DNA from 4 places in the Streptomyces sp. P9-A2 genome. Region 3 is predicted to be linked to each of the others. Evidence: riboswitches for the same ligand, from Rfam matches in the RefSeq annotation. Region 3 holds a riboswitch; each other region holds the start of a gene.

Region 1 (2,191 bases), 1.5 Mb from region 3:
ACCAGCGCCGACCAGGCCAGCCGCGGCCAGCAGATAGCGGTGGCCGAGAAGATCCTCGCCGACCAGGGTGTCGACGCGTGGAGGGCCTGCGGGCTGCTGGGGGGCCTGGGTCAGGACTCGCCCGTGCTCGACGTCGGCACCGGTACGCAGGACGACTCGTCGGACAAGTACGGTCCCGAAGGGTCCGACACTCCGTCGCCGTCCCAGTCCTCCGACTCCTCGTCGGACGCGAAGGACACCGCGGACGGCAAGGAGAAGGGGGAGGGCGCGGACGGATCGGCCGAACCCGACGCTTCTTCTTCCGCCTCCGCCTCCTCGTCTCCCTCGGCCTCGGGCAAGGGTAAGGAATCGGGCAAGTCGGGACAAAAGGGCGGCGCTTCGGGATCGGCCGACGGCGAGAGTTCCGGCAGCGGCCGTCACCGCGGCGCCAGCGCCGAGGAGGAGGCGCGTAAGGACCGTGAGGCCGGATCCTCCGGCCGGCACGCCTCGCGTGGCGGCCTCGGTTTCTCACGCGGTCTTGACGGCTCGTCCCCGTCGAGCGGCTCCGGCGCGAACTCCGGGAGCGACTCCTCGGCCGCCTCCGACTTCCTCGCCTTCGACGGAGAGGGCGAGGTCGTGGGCGCGGCCGTCCCGAACCTCATCCTTCCCAGTCAGGCGCTCGGGTTCGGGTCCTGATCGGGCAACGGCTGACATTCGGTCGGCAGTCGGGCGCGGGAGTCTCTCCCGACCGGGCGGCGGGCGGCGGGCGTGCGCCGGTCGCGCGGTGACGGGGCGGCAGGTGGGTCGGCGCGCGAAAAAGCGCGCCGGCAAAGCCAGTTGAGGGTCACGTTTCGCGATGAATGTCCGGTTTAAAGGCGATGAGAGATAGGTCTCAGAAGCCCTGATCGTCTTTGATAATCTGCCGATCCCGTGTCTACGGTCGTGACCGCTCGCCATCGCGGGCCCCGGCCGCCACCACGCCGAATCCTGCCAGTGGCGGTACGGGAACAGCCGTCGCGTCATGCGCCGTAGGCAGGAGCGGGGGACCCAAGGTAGGCGCCGGATCCGGTGGAGAAAGCCGGATGCGGCTTGGGGTGAAGTCGCGTCCCGGGAGGGACGCGGCCGGGCAACTCAACCGGCCCGAACCCGACAGCTCACCTCGTAGGCGTCGGTGAGGGGATCCAACCATGCTGTTTTCCGGCAAGGGCAAGCACCGTCGTCCGTCCAAGGCCACCCGTGTCATCGCCATCGCCGGCGTCACCGGTGCCGCCGTCGCCGCCCCGCTGATGGCGGCCGGCAATGCTTCCGCCGCAACCGCCTCCGAGTGGAACTCGGTCGCCCAGTGCGAGTCCGGCGGCAACTGGTCGATCAACACCGGCAACGGTTACTACGGCGGTCTGCAGTTCTCCGCCTCCACCTGGGCCGGCTACGGCGGCACGACGTACGCCGGCACCGCCGACCAGGCCAGCAAGGCCCAGCAGATCGAGATCGCCGAGAAGGTCCTCGCGGGCCAGGGCAAGGGTGCCTGGCCGGTCTGCGGCAAGGGCCTGTCCAACGCCGCCCACGGCGGTGGCGGTTCCGCCGAGGGCTCGGGCAACCAGGGCTCGGGCAACCAGAGCTCCGGCGGCCAGAACAGCGGCTCCTCGCAGGAGGCCCCGAAGCAGGAGGCTCCGAAGCGGGAGTCCCAGGAGCGGAGCACCGAGGCCGCTCCCGAGCGTTCCGCCGAGCAGAAGGCCTCCCGCTCCGACGAGCGTCCGGCCGCCAAGAAGACCGTCACCACCCCGACCGGCGAGAAGGTCGAGAAGGGCGACGGCGAGTACAAGGTCGCCAAGGGCGACACCCTCAGCTCGATCGCCTCGGAGCACGACGTCAAGGGCGGCTGGGACAAGCTGTTCAAGCTGAACGACGACATCGTCGAGGACGCCGACCTCATCTACCCGGGTCAGCAGCTGCACCTGAAGTAAGGCGCGGCCGCACGTCCGGCTCCTCCCCCACGGGGTCCTTGCCCCGCTCCGGCGCGTATCCCCCATACGCGCCGGAGCGGGGCTTCTCCGTGTTCGAGGCCGGATCCGGTCCGTACGCGGTGCCGGACCCGGCCTCCCGTCTCCCGGCCTCCCGCCCGTCTCCCGGCCTCCCGCTCCCGCCCCCGTTTCCCGGCCTCCCGCCCCCGTCTCGCGGTTTTCCGTCTCCCGGTTTTCCGATACCGCCTTTG
Region 2 (2,191 bases), 1.3 Mb from region 3:
GTCGGAGCGGACCGGCACGACCGCGTGTGGGCCGCGCAGGTGCTCGGCACTTACTGCCTCGGCGGCACCCTCACCTCCCGTCTGGACCGTGTCCTGCGCGAGGAGAAGGGCTACACCTACGGCGTACGGTCGTTCGGCCAGGTCCTGCGGTCCGCCCCGGACGGCACCGGCGCGTCGCTGCTCGCCATCAGCGGCTCCGTCGACACCCCGAACACCGGACCCGCCCTGCAGGACCTGTGGACGGTGCTGCGCACCCTCGCCGCGGAGGGCCTCACCGACGCCGAACGGGACGTCGCCGTGCAGAACCTGGTGGGGGTGGCGCCGCTCAAGTACGAGACCGCCGCGGCCGTCGCCGGCACCCTGGCCGACCAGGTGGAGCAGCACCTGCCCGACGACTACCAGGCCGAGCTGTACCGGCGGCTCGCCGCCACAGGCACCGTGGAGGCGACCGCTGCGGTGGTGAACGCCTTCCCCGTGGCCCGCCTCGTGATCGTTCTGGTCGGTGACGCGGCGAAGATCAAGGAGCCCGTCGAGGCGCTCGGCATCGGCGAAGTCACCGTCGTGGCCGCCGAATAGATCCCCCGTCAGCGGCCGGGACGCCGCTGACAGGCAGTCCGCGGAGCCTCGTGGACGCCCGATGGAGCGTACGCGCGTGTATGTGTGGCCCTGGTGACGCGAAAGTCACCAGGGCCCGCTTATGCCCGAATTGGGGCGAGAGGTGCCTGTCTGTCCTGTGGGATGCGCTACAAAAACCGCGATCCGTTTGGGAATTGACGGACGCCCCGCTTAGCTTCATGCGGTCTGTTCGTCGGGCAGTGCGCCGCACCAGCGGCACCGGACAGTCATCGCCGAGTCCCCGTACGGCGCGAGCCAGGGGAGCCGGGGACCCACCAGTCCCTGGGGTGAATCGGACGCCCGCGCGTGTCGCGAGGGGGCCCGTAGGAGACCTTCCTGCTCCGAACCCGTCAGCTAACCCGGTAGGCGAGAAGGAAGGAAAGGACCACCCTGTACATGGCGTTCACCCGCGCCACCGGGAAGCACCGTCGTCCCAGCCGCGTGCATCGCGGCACCGCCAAGGCGGCGGGCGTCGCGGCCCTCACCACCACCGGTGTCATCGGCTCCCTCGCGGCTCCGGCGCTCGCCGCCGAACCCGCCGCGGAGCAGACCGGCCTCACCCCCGTGATCACCCTGGATGACGAGGCGGCCGCCCAGGTCGACGCCCAGGCGGCCGCCCAGCACGAGGCCGCTCGCGAGGCGGCCCAGGCCGCCGCCCGCGAAGCCGCCGAGGAAGCCGCGCGGGAGAGGGCGGCCGAAGAGGCCGAGAGGGCCCGTGAAGCCGAGGAGCGCGCCGCGCGGGAGGCCGAGCGCAAGCGTCTCAACACCTTCGTGTCCCCGATCGCGGGCTCCTACGTCTCGACCGGTTACCTGTCCGGCGGCGCCGTCTGGTCCTCCGGCACCCACACGGGTGTCGACTTCCACGCCGCGAGCGGCACCCCCGTGCTCTCGGTCGGCATGGGCACCGTGGTCGAGGCCGGCTGGGGCGGCGCCTACGGCAACCATGTCGTGATCAAGATGCACGACGGCACGTACACCCAGTACGGCCACCTGTCGTCCGTCGGTGTCTCGGTGGGCCAACAGGTCACCCCGGGGCAGCAGATCGGCGTCTCCGGCGCCACCGGCAACGTCACCGGCGCGCATCTGCACTTCGAGGCCCGCACCACCGCCGATTACGGCTCCGACGTCGACCCCGTCGCGTACCTCCGCGCGCACGGCGCGAACCTCTGACCGGGCACGTACCCCCTGGCCTCCGTGCGCGCCTCGGCGGCCGCTCGAGCCCCTGACGCCGGAGGTGTCCGCGGAAAGCGGACACCCGAGGTTTTCTATGGAACGGCCCCGGCCCGCTCTGCGAGCCGGGGTTTTCGGGCTTTCCGGCGGGCGGCCCATTGTCCAAAGAACGGGCATGATTCCCGGCTCGCCATCGGAAATTCCCGCTCGTTGCAATAGAGTCACGGGGCAGGTGTCACCGGTTGGCGTTATGCGGGGATCAATTCGGAGGTCGGTCATGCGTATTCCGGCGCACTCGGTGTGCACGGCGATCCGGGACGACATCGTCTCGGGTGTCTACGAGCGTGGCGGCCGGCTCATCGAGGAACTCCTCGCCCGCCGCTACGGCGTCTCGCGCGTCCCCGTC
Region 3 (2,191 bases):
GAACTGGCGGAGACCGCGCTGGGGAAGATCGAGGCCGAGGTCGGGGAGCTGTACGCCGCGGTCGACCAGGACGGGGTGGACGGACTCACCCTGATCGAACCGGGCTATCTGATGCCGCACCCGACGCTGCCCGCCGTACGGGTCGAACGGCGGGACGAGCTGTGGGTCCGGCCGATCAGCAAGGTGCTGCTGCGCCATCCCCACCTGACCGACGACGAGTTGGCGGCGACGGCCCGTTCGGTGGTCGGCTCGCTGGCCACGGTCACCATGTCGGGTCCGGGCACCGTGGAACTCCAGCCGTACGGTGTGACCAAGGCGACCGGTCTCGCGCTGGCCGCCGAGCACCTGGGGCTGGAAGCAGGGCGGACCGTCGCCTTCGGCGACATGCCCAACGACATCCCGATGTTCGACTGGGCGGCCCACGGGGTCGCCATGGCCAACGCGCACCCCGAGCTCAAGGCGGTGGCCGACGAGGTCACCACGTCGAACGAGGACGACGGCGTGGCCATCGTCCTCGAGCGGTTGTTCGGCGGAACGGGGCGGCACGTGCCCCCGCACGTGCTGCCCCGCCCCAGGTCCGGGAGAGTGTCCCGGTAGGCCTCGGTGCCGCGGGTGTGGCCGGTGCCGCCGGTGCCGCCGGTGTTCCGGTGCTCAGGCGTCCCGATGGGTCCGGGTGCCTCAGTAGGCGCCGAAGACGTTGTCGATGGAGCCGTAGCGGTCCGCCGCGTAGTTGCAGGCCGCCGTGATGTTCGCGACCGGGTCGAACGGGTCGAAGACCGTACCGGGCACGTGGTAGGCCTGGAAGGTCGGGTCGATGACCTGGAGCAGGCCCTTCGACGGAGTGCCGGCCGCGGCGTTGGAGTCCCACAGGTTGATGGCCTGCGGGTTGCCGGACGACTCGCGCAGGATGTTGCGGTGGATGGAGTCGTAGCTGCCGGGGATGCCGTGCTGCGCCATGACGGACAGCGACTCGTGGATCCAGCCGTCGAGGTTGTCCGGGTACGCGGTCACGGAGCCGGCGTCGGACGTCGCGGCAGCGGCGGAGGCGGGGACGGCGGGGACGGCGGCGGAGGCGGGGGTGGCGCCGAACAGCGGGAGGGCGACCGCCACGACGCCGGCGACGGCGAAGGAGCGGACGAGGCGGGAGCGGCCGAAGCGGCGGGGCGGACCGGATGCGGTCATGTCTGTGTTCCTCTCCTACGCCTGCGAGGTGAGCTGTCGGGTTCGGGCGGGAGAGTGCCCGGCCGTGCCCCTGCGGGCATGGCTTCACCCCGAGCCGTTCCGGGTGCGAACCGGTCCGGCGGCTTACCTGGGTCCCCCGCTCCTGCCGTGCGTGAGTTCATCGATGGGTGGCGCGGGCGGTGGCAGGATTCGGCGTTCGCCCGACAGGCCGGGAACGTATGCGAGTGCACTTGTCGGAAACAAGTGCAACCGTCACAGAACACGCTGCTTGATCTTGTATCGGGCTGTTTGCGACGCTTGGATCTTTGTGGATGCAAAGGGTCAACTCGCTCCCGGCGCAAGGGGAATCGCCGACGGGCGTGAGGGGGTGGGTGTGCCGGGGTGCGCGTGACTCACTTCACTGGCCGTACGGCGTGTTCACATTTGCCACCAGGAGGGATTTACTTGGTAATTACGGCAAATCGGGCCTCTGGGTGGGCAGGATGATTCGCGTGCCGGATCGTGTGCCGGATCGCGGTTCGGGGTGCGTCCCGAGGGTGGGTCGTCGCGCCCGAAAGGCGAGGAATATCCTTTGTTACCAACTGATCAGAAACGATCTGGTTGTGATCCGATATCGGAGGGTGCCGTGAGACGCCGTGCACGCCTGCGCAGGTGAGTCTGGGGAATGTGGGTGCTGGCGGTGATCGAAACATGACCGGATACGCTGACGCGAGTGATGTCAGCGACCTATCGACAGACTGTGCACGACGTCTAAGCGCCAGTGGACACCAGCAGACAGGAGACCCCTCGTGACCGTCGTCGGGCCGTTCGGGCTGAGCGTGCGGGACCAGGCTCTGGAAGCCGATGTCCAGGCCGGGATGACGGCTGTCGAGGAGGGGCTGCTCGAGGCCACCAAGAGTGAGGTGCCCTTCATCACGGAGGCCGCCCAGCACCTGGTGCGGGCCGGCGGCAAGCGGTTCCGGCCGCTGCTCGTGATGCTCTGCGCCCAGTTCGGCGACCCCTACGCGCC
Region 4 (2,191 bases), 900 kb from region 3:
CCACCACTGGCTGGCCCTCGCCTGTGAACTGGCGGACCGGTGCCCGCCCTCGGAGACGGCGTTCAGTGTGGGCGCGGTGGTCGTGGCGGCCGACGGCACCGAACTGGCGCGCGGCCACTCCCGTGAGGGCGGCGACCCGACGGTGCACGCCGAGGAGGCCGCCCTCGCCGGGATCGACCCCGCGGACCCGCGGCTCGCGACCGCCACCGTGTACTCCAGCCTGGAACCCTGTGCCCGCCGCACCTCCCGCCCGGAGCCCTGCGCCCGGCTGATCCTGGACGCGGGGGTACGGCGGGTGGTCACCGCGTGGCGGGAGCCGGACACCTTCGTGACGGGAGCCGACGGCAGCGGTGTGCTGGCCGCGGAGGGCGCCACGGTCGTCGTTCTGCCGGAGCACAGGGAGGCCGCCGAGGCGCCGAACAGCCACCTGTCCGGCCGGTGACGGAGGGGCGGCGGATACGTGTGTGCGGAGTGCCCCGCGGATGCCGTATGCTGGTTACACAACGGCGCGGGGTGGAGCAGCTCGGTAGCTCGCTGGGCTCATAACCCAGAGGTCGCAGGTTCAAATCCTGTCCCCGCTACTGAAGGTCGAGGGCCGGAATCCGAAAGGGTTCCGGCCCTCGGTCGTTCCCGTTCCCCCTTCTCGGCCCAGGACCCGTCTTCCGGGTCTTCCGGCGGAGGTTTCGAGAACGCGTCCCCTGGGCAGCCCTTCCGCACCAATGTCACGCCGGGTGACCGGGACGCTGCGCTGCGCATACCATTTGATGGTTCGTCAGGTCCAGTGTGACGAATGAGGGGAGGTCAACTCGCCCGTTTTGAGGTGGTCGTGGCGCTTAAGTCTGCGCGGAATTGTTAACGATCAAGAGGAACAGCTTGGAATACGAGCCCTCCGTCTATTAACGTTCGATAACGCAGCGCGGTCGTCCCAGCCGTCACACGAGTCGGCTCCGTGCGCACGCGCCGAATCCCGCAAGGGAACCGGGGAACCAACACCTTGGGGTGAATCGTGCGGATGCCCCCGTGGAGACACGGGCGGTATGCGCGCGTAGGAGACCTTCCTGCTCCGAACCCGTCAGCTAACCCGGTAGGCGAGAAGGAAGGAAAGGAGTGCGCCCACGTGGCGTCGAACCGGCCTGCTCCTGAGGCCCCCTTCATGCCGAGCCAGCGCGACAGCGAGACCTTCGGCTACGGCAGTATCCGCACCGACGAGGGCCCCTTCGAGGAGTGGAACCCCACCGCGGAGTCCCTTCCTCCCGTGCGCGGCCGGCATCGCGTCGGCAAGCAGCGCGGCGGAGGCCTCGCCCGTAGCTCCACCGTCCTGGGCGTCGGTGTCATAGCCGCTGTCGCCGGTGGCGGCATGGCCAGCGCCCAGACCGGCAAGCCGCCGGTCTCGATCTCGATGCCGGACCTTCCCTCTGTCGGTTCCCTCATCTCCGACGAGGAAACCCCCCAGGGCTCCGCCACCCCGCTCAGCAGCATCGGCACGGTCGCCGCCGAGGCCGAGCAGGACGGCAGCACCTCCGACGCCGGCGAGGTGCTGCGCGCCCGGATCATGGCCCAGGTCGAGCAGCAGCAGAGCCAGGCCGAGGACAAGGCCGCCGCCGAAGCCGCCGCCAAGGCGGAGAAGGAGGCCAAGGAACAGGCCGCCGCCGCGAAGAAGGAGGCGGAGGAGCAGGCCGCCGCCGCCAAGCAGAAGGCGGAGGAGGAGGCCGAGAAGAAGGCCGAGGCCGAGCGTCTCGCCGTGCTGGCCACGCAGTACGCGCTGCCCACCTCCTCGTACACCATCTCCTCGACCTTCGGTCAGGCCGGCGCCTACTGGTCCTCCGGCCAGCACACCGGTCTGGACTTCGCCGCCCCCACGGGCACGCTGATCAAGGCGGTCCACACCGGCACGATCACCTCCGCCGGCTGGGACGGCTCCTACGGCTACAAGACCGTGCTGACCCTCGACGACGGCACCGAGATCTGGTACGCCCACCAGTCCTCCATCAGCGTCAGCGTCGGCCAGCAGGTCAACACCGGCGACGTGATCGGCCGCGTCGGCTCCACCGGCAACTCCACCGGCGCCCACCTCCACCTGGAGGTCCACACCGGTGGCGCCGGCTCGGGCATCGATCCGCTGGCCTGGCTGCAGTCGAAGGGCCTCACCGTCTGAGACATCGGCCCCCGGCCGGTCCCCGCGCGCTCTCAC

What was found. A riboswitch is a leader RNA that binds a small molecule or an ion and turns the genes downstream of it on or off. The one in region 3 is predicted to bind cyclic di-AMP.
Region 1: another riboswitch for cyclic di-AMP. It lies ahead of V4Y04_RS14730 (transglycosylase family protein); the one in region 3 lies ahead of V4Y04_RS21770 (transglycosylase SLT domain-containing protein).
Region 2: another riboswitch for cyclic di-AMP. It lies ahead of V4Y04_RS27685 (M23 family metallopeptidase); the one in region 3 lies ahead of V4Y04_RS21770 (transglycosylase SLT domain-containing protein).
Region 4: another riboswitch for cyclic di-AMP. It lies ahead of V4Y04_RS17555 (M23 family metallopeptidase); the one in region 3 lies ahead of V4Y04_RS21770 (transglycosylase SLT domain-containing protein).

What each region holds. Positions count from the first base shown of each region.
Region 1 is NZ_JAZIFX010000001.1:3,278,535-3,280,725, reverse strand. Features, by position in the region: gene V4Y04_RS14735 (transglycosylase family protein) at 1-675, shown strand, start outside; cyclic di-AMP (ydaO/yuaA leader) riboswitch at 994-1,162, shown strand; gene V4Y04_RS14730 (transglycosylase family protein) at 1,167-1,943, shown strand.
Region 2 is NZ_JAZIFX010000001.1:6,105,600-6,107,790, forward strand. Features, by position in the region: gene V4Y04_RS27680 (M16 family metallopeptidase) at 1-576, shown strand, start outside; cyclic di-AMP (ydaO/yuaA leader) riboswitch at 837-998, shown strand; gene V4Y04_RS27685 (M23 family metallopeptidase) at 1,012-1,785, shown strand; gene V4Y04_RS27690 (GntR family transcriptional regulator) at 2,063-2,191, shown strand, end outside.
Region 3 is NZ_JAZIFX010000001.1:4,770,398-4,772,588, forward strand. Features, by position in the region: gene V4Y04_RS21765 (HAD family hydrolase) at 1-597, shown strand, start outside; gene V4Y04_RS21770 (transglycosylase SLT domain-containing protein) at 679-1,182, opposite strand; cyclic di-AMP (ydaO/yuaA leader) riboswitch at 1,186-1,355, opposite strand; gene V4Y04_RS21775 (polyprenyl synthetase family protein) at 1,971-2,191, shown strand, end outside.
Region 4 is NZ_JAZIFX010000001.1:3,874,344-3,876,534, reverse strand. Features, by position in the region: gene V4Y04_RS17565 (dihydrofolate reductase family protein) at 1-442, shown strand, start outside; tRNA gene V4Y04_RS17560 (tRNA-Met) at 508-581, shown strand; cyclic di-AMP (ydaO/yuaA leader) riboswitch at 949-1,106, shown strand; gene V4Y04_RS17555 (M23 family metallopeptidase) at 1,118-2,155, shown strand.